Linked DNA regions of Saccharicrinis fermentans DSM 9555 = JCM 21142. The protein of the gene in region 2 interacts with the protein of the main gene of each other region in a pairwise test. Links are inferred from orthologs where the notes say so. Each region holds a gene or a part of one and is shown on either strand. Other genes may lie near its edges. The genes, in order: CYTFE_RS0118720 and priA.

Region 1 (12,445 bases), 720 kb from region 2 along the record:
ATTAACACTTGAAGAAAAAGACATTATACCATCAGAATACCAATCTTATCCCTATAGGTCGAGTGGCTTTATGGAAGCTCGTTATATTGATAATTACCCTATTCGTAATATGCTAGTAAAGCTAAAGGTAAGGCGACGACGTTGGGAGATTACGATTAATAGTAAAAAAAGAAACAAGTAAGCCGTAATTGGGAAGTAATAGCGCAGGGTACTCGAATGAGCGAAGAGTATGCTGCTTTTTTGAAAGAAATTAGTCGATTCTAATGCTATAAGCTGTCGGAGTCTTGAAGTTTATCTGGGCGTGAATGGTCGTAACTTTCAGCGCCAGTACAAGAATAAGCTGAGTGGTTATACTGATTGGAACCAACTGGAGCATGCCGTGGATATTATCAAATTGATTAAAGAAAATTTCACTGACGAGCAACGGCGTATAGTTAAGGAAGTGACGTTAGATATGGCATATAGCATGAACCAAATTGTTAAAAAATGTTTTTCAAAGGCTACCAGGATAATCGACCGTTTTCATGTTCAGAACATCATTAATTTCTTCGATAACAGAAGTACCAATGCTGCAGCAGAATCTTTCAATGCAAAAGTAAAGGATTTCAGAAGGCAATTCAGAGGAGTTGTTGATGTAAAATTCTTCTTATTCAGATTAATAAAAATATTTGCATGACAACTACAAACAACATTTACACCCAACTTTTGGCACTGATACTTTGAAGCTAATAGTTTGTAATTAAATATGTTGATATTCGATTTCAATAATAATTTCAAGTATAACGAAAGTCTTTACAACTTATCCATAACCATATTCAATAACTCTCAATGAATGAATAATTCCCATTTTAAACACACAACAATCAGTAAAAAGACCGCAGTGTTGGCCAGAACAATAGCCCCGGGGCCGGCGTTGGCGAGAAGCTTCCCTGGGCGCACTTGAGGAGGTAGTGCTGTTGGCCTAGCGCGAAGGAAGTGTGCGCCGGACGGAAAGGGAAGTTGATGCAGGGCAGATAGTGATCTATTGTTCTAGACCTTTTTGGTCCTTTTTATGGCAATGATAAAAAGGACATTAACGGAAGTTTCAAAAGCAAAGAAAATTATCATATAAGTTAGAAACATTGCTCTCAATTAGATAACGAAAGTACCAATGCTTCAACAGAATCTTTCAATACAAAAGTATAGGACCTGAGAAGACAATACAAAGGTGTTGTTGATGTAAAGTTCTTCTTGTTCGTATTAACAAAAATATTTGCATGATAACTATAAATAACATTTATACCCAACTTTTGGCACTGACCCTGGATTAGCGGGACGGCCGACTCTTAAAATCAGAAGGGACTGACGTGTTAAGCGTAAAGTGATGTGTGCTTTGTGTGAAGATTAGAATGTATGGATAAGCTCTTTAAATTTCTTTAATAGGGATAAATCTTTTTCGAAGGCATTTCCCACCACTATGATATCAGCACCCGATTGGCATGCTGTTTTTACTTTTTCAACGGTATTTAGTCCTCCTCCGACGATTAAAGGAATCGAAATATTTTTTTTGACGGCCTGTATTATTTCTCCAGATACTGGATTCTGTGCGCCGCTGCCGCCTTCCAGATAGATAAGTTGTTGGCCTAACATTTCTCCTGCTATTGCGGTGGCTACCGCTATTTCTGGTTTATTAGCCGGTATGGGGCGTGTTTGACTCATGTACTCAACCGAAGTGATAGTTCCACCATCAATGAGAATATAACCAGTAGATAATATTTCCATGCCCGTTTTTTTCAGAAAAGGAGCGGAAGCCACGTGGTTACCAATTAGAAGTTCTGGATTTCGCCCTGAGATCAAAGAAATGAATAATATACCATCAGCATGGGGGGTAAGCTGCATGAGGTTACCAGGAAATAAGACAACTGGAATATTTAGGTTGTTCTTTAACACATCTACTACCATCTCAACACGGTCGTTTACCAAACTACCTCCAACCAGAATCAAGTCCGGACTGGCTGTTTCCATGGCAGTAATAATCTTTAATAGATTCTTCTGTGGAAATTTATCCGGATCAATCAGGACAGCAAAAAGTTTCTGGCCAGTTTTTATTTTTTCGTGTATGGTAGATAGTATCATAATAATGCGTCAAATTTGTGTATTGCTGTATGTTATTTCAGCAATGATAAACCAAATAAAAGTCTTCTGTTGTGAGGTATTCAAAGTCCATGGTTCGGCGTTCTTCAAAATCAAAGGTAGCGCTTATTTTTCCTTCTCTCTGCAGTTTAAAGGGATGACATATGAAGTTGATATTAAAGATGCTATTTTGTCTGTCGTACATTTTATACATGCTTTCTTTAAGACACCACATTATCGTATAATACTCCACTTTTTTGTTGTCGGGAATAAATCTTTCTTCCTGTGAGCTAACAAAACGCTTGGATACCCGTGCTACCCTGTCAGATGGATGTTCTATGTCAACGCCTGTTAAGTTATTTTCTGAAAATGCCACTACCACATAGCCTTTGGTATGACTAATGCTGATTTTGTATGGGGAGTTTTTAAGAATGGGTTTACCTGAGTCAAGATAATCTATCTCCGGTTCTGCTCCTAATACTTGTTTAATTAAACAGCGGGCAGCTAAAAATTCTTGCTTTCGGGCTTCGAGCTTGAATGACTTAACTCTTTCCAGATCTTGCCTTCTGAGCTTTAGGTATTGTAATAGTTCGTCAGCGCTTTCTTCTATCTTCCAAACTACCACGAGACCTTTCTTTTCTGTATTTCTTTTAAATATTTGAGCCATTCTTCAAAAATTGGGCATTTCCTTCCATTCAAAGGTTTCCATTAAATGAGAGATATCTTCTTTAACAAAGTTAATTACAGGCGCTAGGGAATCTTTGTTAGGAATGGCATCAAAATACAGTGATCCCCGAACAAAGTGTTGTGTACTATCTGTTAAATAAAACTGAACCGAAGATGCAGCATTGCCTTTTATATCGTACAGGGTACCATATACTCGCTTTTCTTCAGAAACAAAGAGGCGCTCGCCAATGGCATCTGCTTTTACGGAGTGTTTATAAGCCAGTTTGCGACTGTCTTCTAGTAATTCATTGATATTATTGTTGACTGTCTTATAACTGATGTGAACAGTTCCATTTAATGTGGGATAGTCCATGTTATACCAATATTTTTCGGCATTATGCGAACGGGTGTCTTTAAGTATGTTGGCATAAACAGGAACATCAAAGCGATAGGGGCATTCCTCATTCAGGGGCTGATATTCGTGCGCCGGAAATGTTATTCGGTAGTAAGCTCTTGGCTTTGGTGTTCCGTGGTGTTTGCACGAAAGTAAGAAAAGCATGAATGTTAATCCGAATATAATAATTACATTTTTCATTTTTTTAAAAATTAACGAAACTTACTAACCAGTACAATTTTTAATCATTCGCCTAGGTATTCAATTATTTGTGCTGGCCTTGCCAGTTTCATCTGTTTATAATTTATCTTTATAGCCATATGGAAATCGCTGAAACCAATCATCCCTCTGTGTGTAAAATAATTTCCATGGTTTGTCTTATGCATTTAAATTATTGAATGAAGGATGCCTGACGCAATGTTTAGTTGTGTTTTGGGTATTTGTTTTTTTCTTTTGAAGGTTTAACCTCAAATTTTAGTTTTCGTATTCTTCTTGAATCTACAGAAACGATGGTAAATACATATTTTTTGTATTTGATCTGTTCATTTTTATCCGGTATTTCTCCTTTTATTTCCAGCATGAGGCCGGCAAGTGTTTCTGCTTCTCCTCTTATTTTTTCAAATTCATCTTCATCTATTTCTGTTACTTTGTGAAAATCGTTAAGCAGTGTTTTGCCTTCAAAAAGGATACTACCGTCGGGTTGTCGCGCATAAAACGATTCTTCATCATCGTTTTCGTCAGCAATTTCACCAACAATCTCCTCTAATATATCTTCCAGTGTAACTATGCCAGAGGTGCCTCCATACTCATCAACCACTATGGCCATGTGTATTTTACTGAGCTGGAATTCTTCCAGCAGGTCATCAATTTTTTTAGTTTCAGGAATGAAATAAGGTGGACGAATCAATTTTTGCCACTCAAAATCTTTGTCTTCATTGATATGTGAAAGCAGGTCTTTCACATACAGTACCCCTTTTACATTATCAGGTGTATTTTCAAAAATGGGTATTCGACTATAGCCTGATTCAACGATGACCGAGAGTACTTTGTTGTAATCAGAAGCGATATCAATATCTACCACATCAACACGAGCGGTCATGATTTCAGCTGCACTAATATTGCCAAATTTTACTATGCCTTCCAGTAATTCTATTTCTTCGGTAATCTCATCGCCTGTAATTTCTAATGCTTGCGATAAATCATCCAGCGAAATAGAACCTGTTTTTCGGGCGATGCGTTTGTTAACAAAGTTGGAACTGCTTACCAATATGGCACTTAGCGGACTAAAAATGCCTTTTAGTAGATAGATGGGATAGGCCATTGTTTCTGCAAAACTTCGTGAGAATCGAGATGCATATACTTTGGGTAATATTTCACCAAAAAAAAGTATGATAGCTGTAATGCCAATTACTTCGACCACAAATTTTAGCCATTCCAGTTCTCCAAAGTTCAGGATGGAATTGTTAATGAATGCCGAAAGAATCACAATGCCAACATTCACAAAGTTATTTCCAATGAGTATGGTAGCTAAAAGTTGCTCCGGTGACTTCAGATGTTTGAGGATCAGTCGTCCGTTTTTGTTGTTCAATTCTTCGATATCATTCAGATCTGTTGGAGAAAGAGAAAAGAATGCTACTTCGGAACCAGATAGCAAGGCCGAGAAGACAAGTAAAATTATTAATACAAATATAGAAATTGAAGTCCCTATGGTTAAGGGCTGCAATTCTACGATAGAAAAATATGGAAGTACGGATAAGTTAATCAGGTCTGTTTCCAAGAACTTAGAAATTAAGTGAATACTAGAATGGTAGATCGTCCTGTTCGGAAGATTCTCCCAAAATATCATCGTTACCCGAGCTGCTACCTGCCTGAGCTTGAGGTGGTGAAGAAATAGGCTGTTGGTTTTGCGTTTGTGCCGGAGCTCCGTAATTACCAGCTTGAGCCTGACTGCCCGGGTTATCTGATTTGCGACCCAGCAATTGAAGGTTATCTACATATACTTCAGTAGTATATCTTTTATTGCCGTCCTTATCGTCCCATGAACGCGTGCGGAGCTTGCCTTCAATATATAACTGGGTTCCTTTTTTTACGTAGCTTTCGGCTACTTTTGCCAAACCACCCCATATAACTATGTTATGCCATTCGGTACGTTCTGGTATTTGTTGTCCCGAACTGGTTGTAAATCCGCGTTCGGTTGTTGCCAAGGGAAAGTTAGCTACCGCCCTGTCGTTTTCGAAATATCTTATATCAGGATCCTTTCCTACATTTCCTACTAAAATAACCTTATTTACAGACATAATTTTATTCATTATTTTGGATGGATAAAAATACAAAAGTTCCTATCGATTACAAACGATGTTTAGGTGTTTCGTTAAATATTCTGCTTAAAGGCTTGGGAAAGGCGTATTTGTTTACTTGATCTGTTTTAATAAGTTGGTATTGGGGGCTTGTTAAATGTGCCAGTGAAGGAATCTGAATGTTTAGTATATTAATGATTAACCGACGATGGGTCAGTTGGTGTTTGAATGAATATTCCGAAATGAGATGTATGTCCTGTTGTGCAGTTAACTCCCTGAGCTCGTCGGTGTTCAGTAGGTTTTGTGGTGAGATGACTTGCGTGGTTTCTATGAGTGGATACTGGTAAAGACCTCGCCAAATATCGTTGTGGTTACGACGCTGAATGACCGTTTGTTCTTCCTTGTTGAAGAGTACTATAAAATTGAGGTATCGTTTTTTAACCTGTAACTTCTTTTCTTTGACGGGAAGAAGGTGGACTTTATTGTGCTGTAATGCCCAACATGTATCACTGAAGATACAGCATTGGCATGCAGGTAGTTGAGGTGTGCAATGCAAGGCCCCAAATTCCATGATGGCCTGATTAAAGTCTCCATACGCCTTACCGTCATTGAGGCTTTGTGCCAGTTCTTCGATTTGTTTTTTTCCTTGGGAGGTGTTGATAGCGGTTTCGACACCGTAAATTCGTGTGAGCACCCTAAATACATTTCCGTCAACCACCGTATGTGGCTGGTTATAGCATATGGAGCTGATGGCTGCGGCCGTATACGGTCCTATGCCTTTTAGCTTTAATAAGCCATCAAAGGTGTCAGGAAATACGCCGTTTAATTCCTGTGATACATATTTAGCCGCTGCATGCATGTTTCTGGCGCGAGAATAATATCCCAATCCTTGCCATAGTTTTAATACCTCGTCTTCGCTGGCCCGCGCCAGGTGATGAACGGTTGGGAAAGCCTCGGTAAGGGTTAAATAATAGTTTATACCTTGATTTACACGTGTTTGTTGGAGTATAATTTCTGATACCCAAACCCTATATACCTCACTGGTACGGCGCCATGGTAGATCGCGTTTATTCTCTTTATACCACAAAATCAAGTCACTACTGAATTTACCCATCTCAATTATTTTTATCAAAAATAGAGTTTTTGTTTTTTTATTTTTCTAATTCGTTATATCTTTGCATTCTGAATTTTAGAAAATTAATGTAATTAGTTGATAATTAAATAATTTTAAAGAGAGATGACAAAGGCTGATATTGTAAACGAGATTTCAAAAGATACCGGAATTGAGAAGGTTACAGTTCAAAAGGCTATTGAAGCTTTTATGGAGACGATAAAAGGTTCGTTAGTTAAGGGAAAAAATGTATATTTACGTGGGTTTGGAAGTTTTATTGTAAAAGAAAGAGCTGAAAAAACAGCTCGCAATATTTCTAAAAACACTACTATCATTATTCCTAAACACTTTATTCCGGCGTTTAAGCCTTCGAAAAGCTTCGTTACTAAGGTGAAGAATAATGTGAAGTAATTGGTTATTAATAGTTAAATTTTTGTAGTATGCCAAGCGGAAAAAAAAGAAAAAGGCATAAGATGGCTACGCATAAGCGTAAAAAGAGGCTTAGAAAAAATAGGCACAAGAAGAAGAAATAATCTTCCCCATCTTATTGTGAACACATAATAGAGAACAAACATTAGAAGAGTATTCTTCGTTGTTTGTTCTTTGTTTTATGTGGGCATAAAAAAAAGTTCTCGGAAACAAGCCGGGACAAAAGTTCTTATTATTATTGAAATACCTACTATTGTGAGTGCAGAACTATTTGTTGATGTATCTCCCGACGAGCTTTCTATTGCATTGCTCGAAGATAGAAGATTGGTAGAGTTAAGAAAGGAAAAAGGCGACGTACAGTTTACCGTAGGCGATATTTACCTGGGAAAGGTGAAAAAAATTATGCCAGGACTGAATGCTGCTTTTGTTGACGTAGGATACGAAAAGGATGCTTTTTTGCATTACTTGGATCTTGGACCCCAGTTTCGTACCCTAAAGAAATTTCTTAATATAGCCAAGACTACTAAAAAGGGAGGCGTTGCCTTACACAAAATGAAAGCTGAGCTGGATATCGATAAAAACGGTACCATTTCAGAAGTTCTCTCCGTAGGTCAGGAAGTGATGGTGCAAATAGCTAAGGAACCCATTTCAACGAAAGGGCCGAGGCTAACTTCCGAATTATCCATTGCAGGACGCAATTTAGTGTTGATGCCTTTTTCAGATAAGGTTTCAGTGAGTCAGAAAATTAAATCTGCCGAAGAACGAAACCGCTTGAAAAAGCTGTTGATTAGCATTAAACCCAAGAATTTTGGGGTTATTGTCCGAACTGTGGCAGAAGGCAAACGAGTAGCCGAGCTGGATAAGGAGTTGAAAACCCTTACCCGTCGCTGGGACGAGCCCACTGCCAAATTATTTAATCTTAAGCCACGGGCATTAGTTGTTGGTGAAATTGGCCGTACCTCAGCCATTCTTAGGGATATTATGAGTCCTTCATTTAACAGCATCTACATTTCTGATCAGGAAATGTGTAAAGAGGTTAGAGAGTATGTGGGCTTGATTGCGCCCGATCGAGAAAAAATTGTGAAAGAATTTAAAGGGGACGTCCCTTTATTTGATCAATTTGGAATTGAAAAACAGATTAAATCGCTTTTTGGAAAAACAGTTTCCTTCAAAAGCGGTGCATATCTTATTATCGAACACACCGAAGCGCTTCATGTTATTGATGTGAATAGCGGAAATCGATCAAAAAATGCAAGTACCCAGGAAAATAATGCCTTGGATGTAAACCTTGCCGCTGCCGATGAAATTGCAAGGCAGTTGAGATTGAGAGATATGGGTGGAATTATAGTGGTCGATTTTATTGATATGCAAAAGTCGGAACACAGGCAAAGAGTGTATGATAAAATGAAGGAAGCGATGACTTCTGACAGAACTAAGCATAACATCCTTCCGCTGAGTAAATTCGGACTCATGCAGATTACCCGCCAACGTGTACGACCGGAATTGTCAATCGAAACCGATGAGACATGCCCTTCCTGCTATGGAACAGGAAAAATTGCACCCGCCATCCTACTCGAAGAGAAGTTGGAAGACAGTATAAAAAAAGCTGTCGAAGGACAAAAGAGTAAAAAGTTGACCCTGAAGGTTCATCCTTATCTGGGAGCGTATCTAACGAAAGGCTTCCCATCCGTTTTTCTAAAATGGAAGTTCAAATACGGTTTTGGACTGAAGATGATTCCTTCCGCCTCATTAAGTTTTTTAGAGTTCAAGATCACCGAAGATAAAGAAAAAAGGGTTGACCATTAGGTCAACCCTTTTTTTATTAAAGACAAACTAGCATATCTACGATAAACAGTTGGAATTAACACCTGAAGAAAAAGACATCATACCATCATCATACCAATCTTATCTCTATAGGTCGAGTGGCTTTATGGAAGCTCGTTATATTGATGATTATCCTATTCGTAATATGCTAGTAAAGCTAAAGGTAAGGCGACGAGGTTGAGAGATTACGATAGATAGTAAAAAGAAAAAGGTAAGCCGTAATTGGGAAGTAATAGCGCAGGGTACTCGAATAAGCGAAGAGTATGCTGCTTTTTTTAAAGAAATTAGTCGATTCTAATGCCATAAGCTGTCAGAGTCTTGAAGTTTATCTGGGCGCACTTGAGGTGGTAGTGCGGCTGGTTTTGAAGGGAAGGAAGTATGCGCCGGACGGAAAGGAAAGCTGATGTAGGGAAGGAAGTGATCTATTGTTCTAGACCTTTTTGGTCCTTTTTATGGCAATGATAAATTAGCGAAGCTTATTCATGAGGGCCTTTTAATATATACTTTCCTGAGTAAAAAGGACATATCGATAAGCAGCAAAAGCAGGGTATGTATCAAAAGAATCAAGTTATCCTCTCTATACAGTAACAATATTTTCAACCTTGAAATGACTTCAAGCAAAATACAAGTAGTTACAGATAACGGAAGTACCAATGCTGCAGCAGAATCTTTCACTGCAAAATAAAGGATTTCAGAAGGCAATTCAGAGGTGTTGTTGATGTAAAGTTCTTTTTATTCAGATTAACAAAAATATTTGCACGACAACTATACCCAATATTTACACCCAACTTTTGGCACTGACCCCAAGCAATCTGTTTTTTACATTACGACACCGGTAGCCTTTTTTGTCTTTGATTAAGAGTGGATAACACGATTAAAAAGTTATGCTTTTTAAGTTTAGTGCTGTAATTTATACTTCACCTGGTTTTATTTAGCTAATGTTTTGTTTTATGAAGAATACTAATCATTCTTATAACCTCTTATATGCTAATGTTCGTAATAGTTTTTAGTTGTTAAATATTTGTTAAAAATAGCACTGTGAATAACAGCCTACGCGTTATTGACGCATGTTTTTACAATACTCATATTAAGCATATTACTCATATTGTGGTTATCATAAGAATTATGGACTTGTCAAATTATTCTTTGTGGTGATAAGGATAGAAATTTATGAACTGACCCTGTAACTGCTTATCCCTCAAAAAAATTAATTATTGATAATTATCTTCTAGTTGTTACTTTATTCATGTAAAATTCTGTTTAACCTAATGTATTCGAAATCAAATTTCATTGGTCATTGAATATATATCGCTAGTCATGTAAAAATGCACGTTAACCATAATAACTCTAGGTTTTGTCAGAACTAAATTCGTTCTCTTTAAGTCAAAACTTAAAAAACTATTTTTGCAGCCGTTTAACGATAATTAAATTTTAACAGTAAAAAATTATGAGACTGAAGAAACGTAATTTAGTGTCTTTTGCTAGCGCGGCATTAGCTTTAAGTTTAACCTTTACAGGTTGTATTGATAATGAGGAGTCTGATGGTGTATATGCCATGAGGCAAGCACAGGCTGCATTGATTAATGCGAAGGCAGAAGCAGAAACCATCCTTGCAACTGCACAAGCTGCCTATGATAATGCCAGAGCGCAAGTTGAACTTGCTGAGGCTAAAGTTATTGAGGCAGAAGCAGATTATCAAGTGTTACAAAACGAGGCAAAACAGCTTGAGAATAGTATTCAAGCAGAGCGTGATGCTGCAGAAATAGCTATTTTAGAAGCGCAATTAGAGGTAACCTTGGCTGAGCAAAAAAAGGCTTTGGCTGATGCTGAAAACGCTATTGAATTAGCTGCCTTAGTGAATGAGCAAGTTTTAGCAGAAGCTCAACAAGATTTAGCAGAGGCTTTGCAAGATCTTAAAGATAGAGTGGCTGCAGAAGAAATTGAAAACTCTGTATTAGAAACTTATGTAGATCGTTACGATGTGCTTACTGTAGAGATCACTAATCTTCAGGAAGAAATTGTAGGACTTACAGCAGAGATTGCATTGGATAAATTGTATGCAATTGGCGGTGATTCTGAAAAATTAATTGATGAATTGGCTAAAGTAATCGCTGAAAAAAATGCTGATAAAGCCGACCAAGAAGCTTTACAGGCTCGTTATGAAGCTGTTCTTACTGATTTATCTTCTATTGACGCCGAAATTGTTTCTGCAAAAGATGAAGTTGCTGCATTAGAAGCAAGTATCGTAGAAACAGATGTACTATTAGAAGATGAAGAAGATAAAGTTCGTCTTGCTGCTCAAAACATGTCTGATGCTCGTTTAGCTTATGATGGACAATATTATGTCATCAATGTGAACGGAACAATTGGTGCCCTAACTACCAAATCAGGTTATGAAATGGACGCTGAGTATTTAATGGATGAGGCATTTGACGCTTATAACTACGCATCCGATCTTAAAGATGTTGTGGATGACTTTGAAGGAAACGATCCGGTTGAACATGAAGTAGATGCAGAATTGTTTACTACTTATGATTATGAATTGGAAGAGTCACACATGGTAGCTGCCAATGCTCGATTGAAAGCAGAAGGTGGAAGTACATCTTATTTATTTAGAGAAATTGATTTTTACGAAGATATTGTAAGCTCTACTTCTGATGCAGATGATAAAGAAGATGCACAATTAATCATCGACTTCCTTAAACTAGTAGTGACTGGTTACGAAGAAGAAATTGGTGGAACTACTACTGAAGCCGGTGTGGAAGCTTTAAGAAATGCTTATTTTGCTGCTAAAGATGTGTATATAGCTAAAGAACTTGCTTTTGATAATGCCTCAGATGCTTATGATGCTGCGGTTGAAGCCAAAGCTGTCATTGAAGCCACTAAAGCCGAAGCTCAGGCTGATATTGACAATCTTGAAGATTATATTACAACTATTCAAGATGGTAACAAGGAAATGATTGAAGAGGCTATTAGCGATGCTAAAGAAGCGATCATTTCTATTGAGGAAGCACTTGCAGTTCTTGATATCAATTCTACACAATGGACTGGATTAATTGCTGTTAAAGAACTAGAGTTGTCTCAAAAAGAAGAAAAACTTGCAGTTAAGCAGCAAGAAGCTGATAGTGTTAAGGCGTTAATCGATGCTGAATTAGCTAAATAATACCGAGAAGAAGTATGCAGGAGCTTTATAGATGCTCCTGCTTATGTAAAAATTCTTCTCTTCACTTTAAATTTAGCTACAGATGAAAAATAAAAATATAATTTATTCTCTTTTTTGTGTGTTTGTGCTTTGTTGGTTTTCAACCAATATGGAGGGACAAAACGGAGAGTATACTCCGCAATCAGGTGATAAAATAGTATCGCTTAAGTTTGGTAGGTTGAAGGATTATGGAGAAATAAATGGGTATTACGTTAATCGTATTGCTAACGGAAGTTCTACCTCAGTTATTGATTATCCTACTTTAAGCACAGACGATCCTTCTGCAACAATCTCTATCATTGGGGTGGAAGTGAAGTATTTCCTTTCGCCCAATATAGCATTAAGATTTGGAGGAGGTGGTGCCTTGGCGGGTGTTCCTTCAAGAGACTATGTTCCCGGAGTTAGTGTAG
Region 2 (12,566 bases):
TTTATTGTAGGCTTGTCCTAATCCAGGTAGAATAGCTGAATAAAACGTGGCTTTATGAGGAGAATGAGTCTTGACAACAAGCGGTTTAGATACCACAGGTGTTGATACCACTGTATCTGCCGAAACAATGTTAAACTCATTATTTTGAGCAGAGGTTTCGTGGGAATAGCCAAGCATCGTCACAAAAAAAATTGCAACCAAGAAGATCAGTTTATTTTTCTTCACCAATAAAAAATTCAAATACATATTTTTCTACAACAGATGCTCCTACAGCAAAAACTATTCCTTTGTGTTTGCTTTATCTAAAATGGCTATAATTCTCTCCAGATCTTCATCTGATTTAAAGGGTATTACAATTTTACCGTTTCCTTTTTCGCTGCGGTTAAATTGTACTTTGGTATTAAATACGGATGAGATCTGATCACTTAACTGCTTGTATTCTTCCGGTAGCGCTGCTTTATCTTTAGCGGGTTCTTTTTCGGCTTTAGGGGCATTTAGCTCTCTAACAACCTCTTCCACTTTACGCACGGAATAATCATTGGTTACGATTTCTTCGTAAATTTTAATTTGTGTCTGTGGATCTTCGATACCAATAATTGCACGGGCATGTCCCATTCCAAGTTTTTTGTCACGTAGTCCCAGTTGAACCTCTGCGGGTAGTTTGAGTAAGCGTAGGTAGTTGGTGACAGTTGCCCGTTTTTTACCAACGCGTTCCGACATGCTCTCTTGGGTAAGTTTACACTCATCAATGAGGCGTTGGTAACTGATGGCTATTTCTATGGGATCAAGATCTTCGCGCTGTATATTTTCTACCAATGCCATTTCGAGCATGGTTTCGTCATCGGCGGTACGCACATAGGCTGGTATTTTTTCCAGTCCTGCTATTTTTGAAGCTCTAAACCGGCGCTCACCAGCAATCAGCTGATATTTATTGCCGCTCTTACGCACAGTCAGCGGTTGTATGACACCAATTTTTTCTATTGATTTGGCTAGTTCATCTAATTTTTCTTCGTCGAAGCGAGAGCGAGGTTGCCATGGGTTGGCTACAATCTTACTCACTTCAATTTCGTCCATTCCCTCTAAAGGTTTACCTCTGTTAACCTCATCTGCATTATCAATAAGAGCTCCCAGCCCTCTTCCTAAAGCGTTCTTTTTTGCCATTCTAATACTATAATAGTTGTTCGGAAAATACCGAATAACTTATGATTTAGTTTGTTGTTTGTAATGACGAAACCGTTCTTGTTGCTTTTTGCAAGTAGAGAACGGCTTCCCTGTATGTTGAGTGTATCGACTACTTGATCACTTTATCTTGGTTGTCGATTTTGGTCATATTGTTTTTTTGTAAAAGCTCACGGGCCAGGTTAAGATAGCTAACCGCACCCTTGCTGGATGCATCATACTCTACCACGGCTTTACCGTAGCTGGGTGCTTCGCTCAGTTTGATGTTACGGGTAATCAAGGTGTCAAACACCATATCTTGAAAATGTCGCTGTACCTCTTCTACTACCTGATTCGATAATCGCAAACGTGAATCATACATCGTTAATAAGAAACCTTCTATTTCTAAGGTCTTGTTAAGCCTGCTTTGAATGATTTTAATGGTGTTCAGTAATTTACCGAGTCCTTCCAAGGCGAAATACTCACACTGAACCGGGATAATCACCGAGTCGGCTGCTGTTAATGAATTGACGGTTATTAAACCCAGCGAAGGAGAGCAATCAATAAAAATAAAGTCATATTGGTCTCTTATTTTGTAAAGCACATCTTTTAAAACGTTCTCTCTGTTGGGCCTATTGAGCATTTCAATTTCGGCACCTACCAAATCGATGTGCGAAGGCAAAATATCCAGTCCTTCTATCTCCGTCTTTAGCAATGCATCTTTCGGGTCAATGCCGTCAACGATACATTCGTAAATACTTGCTTCAATTTCTCTTAAGTCGAAACCGTAACCAGAAGTGGCATTTGCCTGTGGGTCGGCATCAACAACCAAAATTTTGTATTCTAAAACAGCGAGACTCGCTGCTAAATTAATTGCTGTTGTTGTTTTACCAACACCTCCTTTTTGATTTGCCAGAGCAATGATTTTTCCCATATTACGGAAATTAAAATGATAATTTAATTCTATAATTATTAGTTAACCGTGATCGTATATTGTTGTAAATTAAGCTGTATGATCTTTGTGATAAGGATCAATATAGCTTAATATTTTTTACTATAAAAGTCAGTCAAAGTTAAACTTTTAATTAAAAAATCATATACCCAAAAAGGTTTAAAAGTTTTACTTTAACAATAAAGTTATAAACAATTGTTATTTACAAGTTTATAATTCAATATTTTGTATGCACTCCTGAAGGAGTAAGTTCCTGTTAATTGGAACAACGCCTGACTCTTCGCATACCAGTCCGCCTGCCATATTAGCTATTCTTGCTATCAGGCTGGTCTCCATTCCTTGTATAAGACATAGGGAGCTAACACTGATGACAGTGTCGCCGGCTCCTGACACGTCAGAGATACTTCTTACTTCAGCAGGTATCAGAATCGCTTCATCATCTTTGGTGTTGATGAAGACCCCATGTTCCGACAGGGTGATCATTAAAATCTCTATGTTTTGCTCTTTCTGAAATGCTTTGCCGGCTGCTATCAGTTCTTCCGTATTGCCTTTACTGAGTTCTAGTTTGCAGCCCTCATTAAATTCTTTAAAGTTAGGTTTAAAAAATGTAACACCTTTATAATCATTAAAGTTTCTTTTTTTGGGGTCTACCAGTGTGGGAATACCTTTGTTATTGGATAGGTCTACCACCTTTTTTATCACCGAAGGTGTAATAACGCCCTTGTCATAATCTTCAAATATGATGGCATCTACCCGTATTGTTTCTGTTAGTCGCCTTAATTTGGTCAATAATTTTTCTTCTGAATCCTGATCAATGGGGGTACAAATCTCTTCATCTACCCGCAATAGATGTTGGTGTTGACTGATGACTCTTGTTTTTACTGTGGTCATGCGATCCTTGCAGGTGACAATTCCTTCTTTGCTTAGTTTTTGATTCTTGAGTAACTTAAAAAAGTCGTGGCTACGGAGGTCATCTCCAATAACGGAGCACAAAATGGGGTTGGCACCCAGTGCCTGAATATTGAGTGCCACATTGGCTGCTCCTCCTAATCTGTTCTCTCTTCCAATTCCCGATAAAATTGGCACCGGAGCTTCCGGTGAAATGCGGTTTACATCACCCCATAGGTATGAGTCAATCATCACATCGCCCAGTATCAGGATGTTTTTATCGTTAAAAGACTGAAATATATTTGCAAAATAGTCTTGTGACATGTTCTTGATTTTGCACAAATATATAAAAAAAGGGCAAGTGCTTATGGGTATTTATCATCACTTTCATGTTTACCTGAACCTATTAATGGCAACTTCGGGATATAACTCTTTTTCCTTGTGTAAATAAGCGATCATTTGCTTGGCAAAGTAGGGCCCCAACATCACGCCTTTTGTGCCTAGTCCGTTGAAATAATGTACGTTGTTGTATTTTGCATGGGTGCCTAATACGGGTCTTCGGTCGCTCACTGTAGGCCTGATGGCAGTCTTATGGCTTTTTATTTTAAAGGGTTTATGCAGAATGGCAGATATTTTTTCTTTTAAATAATTTAGATCTTTCGGATGGAGTGAAAAATCAAGGCCACTCCAGTTGTAGGTGGAACCACATAAAAATTCGCCTTTTTTCTTCTCTAAAAGAAAAGCCATTTTATTAATGATATGATGTAGCTCGATGTCTTCCATGTCCAGGGTTAGTACATCTCCTTTGGTCAGTTTATAGTTGACTTCGGTAAATAGGGGATTGTTGATTGCAAAAGCGCCTTCGCAGAAAATAATATTTTTGAAGGGAGTGCCTTTCCATAAAATATGGTTTTTGTGTATGCTTACATCTTTGTGTTCGAAATGATCATATGTTAAGCTGTTTTGGTGTGCTATTTCTTGGTGAAACTTTGTTAGTAAAGTCTGCAGATCCATATAGCCGCTATGTGCAATGGTGGCAGAGGCATAAAATGGGTGTATGCCTTCGATGTGGTTTTCTCTTTCTAGTTTTTGGATGTACTTGCCTACGTCAGTGTCTTTTTCTTTTTTGACCCATTGTGGGTATTCCTCCTGGCTAATTAATTTTACGATGGGATGCGGGTAAATAAGTTTAGCTTTAAGTCTTTCTTCTAACTGCCTAAAGGTGGTATACATCTCGGGCAATAATTCATCTACCATCCAGCTTTTGGTGATTCTGCGAAATACCAAGGGGTTGAACATGCCTGCTGCTATTGTAGTAGCCGCTATTTGTTTTTTGTCAGCAACGGCCAAAAATGATTGCTTATTTTGTATAAGCTGATTTGCTATCAGCATTCCTGCCAGTCCTTGACCAACAATTAAATAGTCCTTCAATGTATTCGTATTTGAGCGTGTAGGATAAATAACCTATGAGGAGCTAAATTGTTGTGCATGTCTGATCGATTTTTTACATTGGATCTACATCGGCCTGGATGATTACCGCTTTAAATCCGGGGTGGGAGACCACCGTGTTAATGGCGTCACGAACCATGGCTTTTACTTTATGGAGAGATACACCTCCTTCGATCTTGAGCATGATTTTACGGATATGCCAGTTCTGTATCTTGCTGATGGTAGGTGCCTGGGGACCCACAACGCGTTCGTTAAAAAGACCACGAAGATATTGTCCGAAGTAATCTGAGGCCTGATGAACGGTGTTGGGATTTTTGTGTTTAATGGTCAGGTGAATTAAGCGATAAAATGGTGGGTATTTAAAAAGCTCTCGCTCTGCTAATTCTGATTGATATTGGTTTTTATAATTATTGTTGATTACGTTTAATATGACAGGGTTGTCTGGGTTGGAAGTTTGTAATATAACCGTTCCTTGTTTGTGTTTACGTCCCGCGCGTCCTCCCACTTGTGCCATCATCTGAAAGCTGCGTTCAAAAGCTCTGAAGTCGGGATAGTTGAGCATGCTGTCTGCATTTAAAATGCCGACAACACTTACATTATCAAAATCCAGTCCCTTTGAAATCATTTGCGTACCTATGAGGACGTCCACTTCGCCACGTTCAAAGCTTCCAATAATATTTTCATGTGATCTACGTGTTCTTGAGGTGTCCAAATCCATGCGAGCGACTTTGATATCGGGGAAGATAATTTTGATGTCCTCTTCTATCTTTTCGGTACCGAAGCCTTTGGTTTGTAAAGAGGGTGAACCACATGCCTTACAGGTCTTGGGAAGGTAGCAGGAATGGCCACAATAGTGGCATACCAACTGATTGATGTGTTTGTGGTAGGTTAAACTTACATCGCAATAATCGCATTTCGGAACCCAGGAACATTGGGTACATTCCAGATAGGGAGAGAAACCTCTTCTGTTTTGAAACAGGATGGCTTGTTCTCCTTGTTCAATGGCTTTTGTAACATGGTCGATCAGGGTGGCGGAAAAATGGGAGTGCATCTTCTTTTTTCGTTGTTCTTCACGCACGTTAACGGTAATGATTTGTGGCATCTTGATGCCCTCAAATCTTTCGTTTAGCTCTACCAATCCATATTTGCCCAATTGTGTGTTTCTATATGTTTCAATAGAAGGAGTGGCCGTTCCCATCAGTACTTTGGCTTTGTGCAAATGTGCTAGTACCATTGCTGCATCCCGGGCATGGTAGCGGGGCGAAGGGTCAAATTGCTTGTATGTGTTTTCATGTTCTTCATCCACAATGATGAAGCCCAGCTTGTCAAAGGGAAGAAAAATGGAGGAGCGCACACCAATTACCACCTTGTAATTTTTTTTGTGTAGAATGTCGTTCCATACTTCTACGCGCTCGGCATCACTGTATTTGGAGTGATAAATGCCTATCTGGTTGCCAAATACTTTTTTTAGGCGAGATGTGATTTGGGTGGTTAGGGCAATCTCTGGTAGCAGATAGAGCACCTGTTTGCCCTTGTCTATTTGTTCTTTTATCAGATGGATATATATTTCGGTCTTACCACTGGAAGTGACTCCATGTAGCAGTACCGCATCTTTTTCCTGGAAGAGCTCTGTTATTTTTTGTTTGGCATTTTGTTGAGCCGGGTTGAGTTCGTGTAATCCATCTGTTGTTAATGCGTCGGTCTGCAATCTTGAGATAGCAGTCTCCACTTCCAGCAGGATGCCTTTTTTTATTAATTCACTGAGGACAGATGTTGAAACACCACTTTTTTCCTTTACCAGGTTTTTGTCTATTGCCTTACTGTAATTGCTTTCGTGAGCTCCCCCGATTAGGGTGAGAAATAACATAAGAACCTCCAGTTGTTTGGGAGCCCGGGCTAATTCTGTAAATACGTTTTGTAGCTTTTGTTCGCGGCAATAGTCAGGTGCCAGTTGGAGTAACTTTTTGGTCTTGGGTTTATATCCGTCTTTTAAACGCTCACTGACAAAGAGGGCTTCTTTGTCGAGTAGAGACTTGATGACCGGTAAAGAGCTTTTGAGCTCGGTAATGTTATTGATGTCCTGTACACTTGCTGTCTTTTTTTCGGATAGAAAGTCTAAAACCAAGGATTCTTTGGCACTTAGTTTCTCCTTAGCAACCCAGTTTGAATTGTAGTGCACTTTGGTTTCGCTTTCCAACTTAAGCCCTGAAGGTAAAGCTGCTTTATACACCTCTCCTAGAGTGCACATATAGTATTCAGCTATCCATTTCCAAAAATGCAATTGTGTTTCAGATACTACCGGCGCATTGTCAAGTATCGATATAATTTGCTTGGTTTCGTATGCTTCTGGTTTTTGGTCGTGCAAGGCGTACACAATGCCTGAATAATATTTCTTTTTGCCAAAAGGAACAACCACGCGCATACCAATTTCCACCATGTTTATCCATTCTTCCGGAACCTCGTAGGTGAATAAGCGGTGCAAGGGTAGTGGTAATATAATATCTGTGTAATATGTGGTCTCCATATAAAAAAGAAAATTCTCACAAATGTATAGAAATTTTAGCTGTTGAAGGTATCTGCCGGCGAGGAAAAAGATCATTTGTGAAAACTTCAAAAGCAAGATCGTTATCAAATTTAAAATCGCTAGGGGTAAGTACAAGTTTTCTACATGCCTTTTTTCGCATTAAGTAAGGGTAACATCTGATGAAACGTTTATTTATCTGGTTAAAATGTCTATTTTTGCGCTTCAATTTTTGTGGTCTATGTCAAAAGTAAGTACAGCATCTGTTCTATATATTATTGGATCTATGATTTTTTGGGCCTTTTCCTTTGTGTGGGTAAAGGTGGCTTATGAATCCTTTGAACCTGTTTCTACCGTTCTTATTAGGTTAATTATCAGTTCGGGTCTGTTGTTTTTATTTTTGCTGCTTACTGGAAAGATGGCTGCCATTAAAAAAGAAGATTATAAGCTTATTTTATTGCTGTCTTTTTTTGAGCCTTTTATGTATTTTATGGGGGAGAGCTTTGGTATGCAGTTGGTGTCCAGTACCCTGGCTGCTGTTATCGTATCTACGATTCCTTTGTTTGCCACCCTTTTTGCTTTTCTGTTTTTGCGAGAAAGGATAACTGTATGGGCTATATTGGGAATGGCTATTTCTTTTTTAGGTGTGGGAACCATGATATTTGAAAATGGATTTGAACTGAATGCCTCTTTGCTTGGTATCATGCTGATGTTTGTGGCTGTATTGTCTACTATAGGTTATTCGTTGACGTTGAAGAAGTTAGCGCATAGGTATACGGCGGTTAATATCATAGCATATCAGAATTTTTTGGGGATATTTATGTTTTTGCCCTTTTATTTTTTGTGGGAGCATGAAAATTTGATGCGTTCCACTCTTTCTGCTGATTCTTGGTTAGCTATTGTACAGCTGGCAGTTTTTGCTTCTTCGCTGGCTTTTATCTTTTTTACAAAGGCCTTAAAAGTGTTGGGGGTAGCCAAATCGAATATGTTTATTAACCTGATTCCTGTTTTTACGGCTGTCTTTGCCTGGTGGTTGCGGGACGATGTGTTGGATGGGCAGAAGGCTGTGGGTATTGTGATTGTGGTAAGTGGACTGTTTGTGGCACAAATTAAAAGAATAAATGATGAGGCTTGATTTGGAGCGGTACAAAGAATTGGCCCATAATAAAGCCAAAGAAAATAAAGCCTTTGTTACACGGTTGCGTAAGAAAAAGCCTAAGACGCTGGATGGTACTGTTCTGGATGCCCATGTGGAGGTGTTTGAGCGCTTGGATTGTTTGGACTGTGCCAACTGTTGTCAAACAATTAGTCCTATTGTTACCGATCGTGATATCGATCGAATGGCTAAACACCTAAAGATGAAACGGCCTGCATTGATTGATCAGTATTTTGAATTAGATGAGGATCATGATTATGTTTTTAAAGAAACCCCGTGCCCCTTTTTAATGAATGATAATTATTGTATGATCTATGAAGTGCGGCCACGAGCTTGTCGGGAGTACCCCCATACAGATCGAAAGCGTTTTTATCAGATATTGAACCTTACTTATCGAAACTCTTTTGTATGTCCGGCTGTTTATGAAGTGTTGGAGACCATGAAAAGGGTCTATTAGAAGATATGTATGTGAGCCTATGTTTTTCATTATTGCATAAGGTAGCATTGTGGTGATTGGAGATGCGTGATGTTTTAAAGCCTGCTTGTTGCCGGTTTTCAATGCATAAGCGGTCTTAAACTTCTATCTGTTTGTGTTTCATAAGCACTAAAACTTTATATTTGTCGTTTTCAAGGTTAGTAAGGAATAAGTAAATATATATGCAAAAGTATTTATACATTATAATGTGGTTGGGAATAGCTCAAACAATTGGGGCGCAGCGAGGAGGAGAAAGTACATATGATTTTTTGAATTTGACCAATTCGGCTCGTGTGGCTGCATTGGGCGGTGCTAATGTTTCTATTCCTGATGATGATATTAATATGGCCTATCATAACCCAGCTTTGCTACAAAAGGAGATGGATGGAGCCTTGGTGTTGAATTATGTGCCTTATATGACCGGAATTAATTATGGTTATGTGGGTTTTGCCAGACATTTCAAAGAGGTGGGTACCTTTAGTTTAGGTATTCACAATGTTAATTATGGCGATTTTCAAAGAACCAACAACGAGGGGGAAGATATGGGGATAGCTAGTGCTGCCGAATATTCCTTTAATATGACTTATGCCCGTCAGTTGTCACCTGCTTTTTCTATGGGTTTGACTGTGAAGCCTGTGTATTCAAAGTTAGATGTGTATAGTTCGTTGGGGATTGCAGCTGATTTTGGGGTGCACTATAACCTGTCTGATAAACATTTCTCCATGGGGCTGGTGTTGAAAAATGTGGGATCACAAATCTCTTCCTATGACCAAATACAGGAGGACATGCCCTCTGACTTGCAGATTGGATTTACTAAAAAATTGGAACATGCACCTTTTCGTTTTTCATTAACCTTGCAAAGTCTTTTGAATTGGGATTTGACCTATAGTCCTTATGATGCAGAGAATTCGAATAACTCTGGTTTTGTGGACAATACCGAGGATGCCGGCTTTGGCGACAAGGCCTTGCGTCATATGGTGGTGGGTGTGGAATTTATGCCTTCCAAGAGCTTTCACGTTGATTTTGGTTATAATTATCGGAGAAGACAGGAGCTAGGGTTTGAGAATCGTATGTCAACGGCAGGGTTGTCCTGGGGATTTGGTTTCCGGGTATACAAGTTTTTGTTTTCTTACGGATCGGCTCGTTATCATTTGGGTGGTGCTTCCAATCATTTTTCGGTATCGACTAAGTTGTCAAATTTCAGATAGGACTGTCATAATTCTTTTTTATTACTACACATACTGTGCTTGAGGGATTGATACAGGTGAGTCTCCACGCCTATGAAATGGTGCCATGCATTCAAAGAGTGATTCTCATATATATCAGCTATCAATAAACGACCGCAGGGTAGACCAGAACAATAGCTGTGTCCGGCGGTGGAGAGAGGTTTTGAGATGGCGAGTTGTGGAGTTGTCGTAGTTGTTTAAGTTGTGGAGTTGGTGTAGTTGTTTAAGTTGATGAGTTGTGTTTCTCAGAGATAGTGATCTATTGTTCTAAACTTTCTCGCGTTTTTTTCGGCTTTAATTTCAGAAATTTGTACCATCAGTACACAAAAATAGTATTTTTACGGGCTCAAATATTTTATTAATGACTGATACGAACTCAAAAGTGGTAATTGCCATTGATGGTTATTCCTCGTGCGGAAAGAGTACTGTGGCCAAAGACCTAGCTAAATTGTTGAATATCATTTTTATCGATTCAGGAGCCATGTACCGCTGCGTTACTCTCTATGCATTGGAGAATAATATTATTAAAGGAGGGGGTATAGACGAGGATTTGTTACAAAAAGTCTTGAGTGAGATCACCATCTCTTTTAAGTTTGATGCCCAAACGAAAGCCAACGATACTTATCTAAACGGTAAGTTAGTAGAAGATAAAATTAGAGGTTTGGATGTGAGTAATCATGTGAGTGCAATAAGCGCCTTGGGATTTGTGAGGAAAAAAATGGTTGAACTACAACAAAAGATGGGTGAAACCGATAGCATTGTAATGGACGGACGCGACATTGGTACCGTGGTTTTTCCCCATGCTGATTTGAAGTTGTTTATGACAGCCTCGCCGCACATAAGAGCAGAACGTCGGTTTAAAGAATATAAGGAAAAAAATGAGCGCATTAGCTTTGAAGAAGTATTGGAAAATGTAAGAAAACGTGATCATATTGACGAAACACGCAAGGAAAGCCCATTGAGAAAAGCAGCGGATGCGATTGTATTGGACAATGGAGAGATGAGCAAAGAAGAGCAACTCGATTTTATTGTTCGGGAACTAAGAAATAGAAAGTTGATTCAGTGAGGATGGTGCATATATGTTAAAAAGGATTCGTCGAGGATTTCTAACTTTTGTGCACAGCACCTTTCATAGCGTAAAAAAAATATCCATAAAATGTCATCTTTACACATCGAAATTGATCCTGCTTCAGGTTTTTGCTTTGGAGTTGTAAAAGCGGTAGAAGCAGCGGAAACAGCGTTGGAAAATAATGATATCCTTTATTGTTTGGGGGATATTGTTCATAATAACATGGAGGTGGAGAGACTCGAAAAGAGAGGGTTGAGATCGATAGCTGATATTGCTTTGCAAAGTAAGGTAAGTAAAAAAGTGCTGATAAGGGCACATGGTGAGCCTCCTGCTACTTATCAAAAGGCCAAGGATCTGGGCCTTCAACTGATTGATGCCACTTGCCCCGTTGTATTGAAACTTCAAAAGAGAATTAAAAACTCATGGATGGAGTTGAAAGAAAAGAATGGTCAGGTAGTTATTTATGGTAAGGCAGGTCATGCCGAAGTGGTTGGTCTGCTTGGACAAACAGAAAACGAAGCTATTGTAATAGAATCGATGGACGAGATTGAAAAAATCGACCTTAGCAAGGCGACACATTTGTATGCGCAAACAACCAAGAGCATTGATGAGTTTAAGCGTATCTCAAGCTATCTGAAAGAAAACATCAGTGCTCAGGTCGAGTTTAAGTCATATGATACCGTTTGCCGGCAAGTGGCCGGTCGACTACCAAAGCTCGTGCTTTTTGCCCAAAAGCATGATGTAATGGTTTTTGTGGGCGGAAAGAAAAGTAGTAATGCTAGGATGCTTTTTGCTAAATGTCTGGAGGCGAATCGCTGTTCGTATTTTGTGAGTGACGTGGATGAATTGAAAAAAGAATGGTTTAGTCCTGCTATAAGATCTGTTGGCATTAGCGGCGCTACCTCTACGCCCCCTTGGTTAATGGAAAATGTAGCCCGACAAATTAAAATGATAACAAAAGACAAATAAACTTTATGGGACAAGTTACAAAAGTGGGAGTGTTGACCTCGGGAGGGGATGCTCCGGGAATGAATGCTGCTGTTAGGGCAGTCGTGAGAGCTGCCATATTTAATAAGCTTAAAGTGGTGGGCATTAAACAAGGGTATCATGGCATGATTCAGGATAGAATGGAGCCAATGACTTCCAAGTCGGTAAGTAATATTATTCATCAGGGCGGTACTATTTTAAAATCGGCACGGAGCGAAGGGTTTAGAACACCCGAAGGTCGTAAAAAAGCCTTTGAGAATTTGAAAAAGAGTGGTGTGGATGGCCTGGTGGTGATTGGTGGTGATGGAACATTTACCGGAGCCCGTATCTTTAGTCAGGAATATAATATTCCTATTGTTGGTATTCCTGGAACCATTGATAATGATCTTTTTGGCACGGATTATACCATTGGTTATGATACAGCTTTGAATACGGTTGTTCAAGCCGTGGATAAAATTAGGGATACAGCCAGTGCACATAGCCGACTCTTTTTTATTGAGGTGATGGGGCGTGATGCTGGTTTTTTGGCGCTTCGTAGTGGTATTGCCTCAGGAGCAGAGGCTATTTTGGTTCCTGAGATAGATACCGATTTTAAACAGTTGTATACCTTTTTAGAAAAGGGATTTAATAAGGATAAGAGCAGTAGCATTGTTTTGGTGGCAGAAGGAGAGAAAATTAGCGGAGG

What was found.
Region 1: the proteins of priA (region 2) and CYTFE_RS0118720 interact in binary tests that used the Escherichia coli proteins (3 or more experiments, as listed by UniProt). The link is inferred for Saccharicrinis fermentans DSM 9555 = JCM 21142 from one-to-one orthologs.

What each region holds. Positions count from the first base shown.
Region 1 is NZ_KI912107.1:4,580,937-4,593,381, forward strand. What follows is about bases 3,727-6,701. They hold CYTFE_RS0118720 (single-stranded DNA-binding protein), read right to left. Parts: upstream 5,482-6,701; coding sequence 4,972-5,481; downstream 3,727-4,971. Other genes in these bases: gldE (gliding motility-associated protein GldE), read right to left, coding at 3,727-4,949; mutY (A/G-specific adenine glycosylase), read right to left, coding at 5,519-6,601. Outside these bases: CYTFE_RS30890 (ISAon1 family transposase N-terminal region protein), read left to right, coding at 1-181; CYTFE_RS0118690 (transposase), read left to right, coding at 302-676; CYTFE_RS0118695 (phosphoglycerol geranylgeranyltransferase), read right to left, coding at 1,384-2,115; CYTFE_RS27200 (4'-phosphopantetheinyl transferase family protein), read right to left, coding at 2,153-2,779; gliding motility lipoprotein GldD, read right to left, coding at 2,783-3,373; more of gldE, read right to left, coding at 3,594-3,726; CYTFE_RS0118730 (HU family DNA-binding protein), read left to right, coding at 6,707-6,991; CYTFE_RS0118735 (Rne/Rng family ribonuclease), read left to right, coding at 7,265-8,815; CYTFE_RS0118740 (coiled-coil domain-containing protein), read left to right, coding at 10,281-11,996; CYTFE_RS28980 (BT1926 family outer membrane beta-barrel protein), read left to right, coding at 12,079-12,445. UniProt on the Escherichia coli protein: Plays an important role in DNA replication, recombination and repair. Binds to ssDNA and to an array of partner proteins to recruit them to their sites of action during DNA metabolism. Acts as a sliding platform that migrates on DNA via reptation.
Region 2 is NZ_KI912107.1:3,857,803-3,870,368, reverse strand. The notes cover bases 4,238-7,333. They hold priA (replication restart helicase PriA), read right to left. Parts: upstream 6,972-7,333; coding sequence 4,503-6,971; downstream 4,238-4,502. Other genes in these bases: CYTFE_RS0115710 (DMT family transporter), read left to right, coding at 7,210-7,333; CYTFE_RS0115720 (NAD(P)/FAD-dependent oxidoreductase), read right to left, coding at 4,238-4,429. Also shown: CYTFE_RS0115740 (DUF5683 domain-containing protein), read right to left, coding at 1-246; CYTFE_RS0115735 (ParB/RepB/Spo0J family partition protein), read right to left, coding at 280-1,161; CYTFE_RS0115730 (ParA family protein), read right to left, coding at 1,292-2,092; CYTFE_RS0115725 (bifunctional heptose 7-phosphate kinase/heptose 1-phosphate adenyltransferase), read right to left, coding at 2,321-3,322; more of CYTFE_RS0115720, read right to left, coding at 3,392-4,237; more of CYTFE_RS0115710, read left to right, coding at 7,334-8,103; CYTFE_RS0115705 (YkgJ family cysteine cluster protein), read left to right, coding at 8,090-8,581; type IX secretion system protein PorQ, read left to right, coding at 8,782-9,807; cmk ((d)CMP kinase), read left to right, coding at 10,187-10,891; CYTFE_RS0115690 (4-hydroxy-3-methylbut-2-enyl diphosphate reductase), read left to right, coding at 10,982-11,863; pfkA (6-phosphofructokinase), read left to right, coding at 11,869-12,566.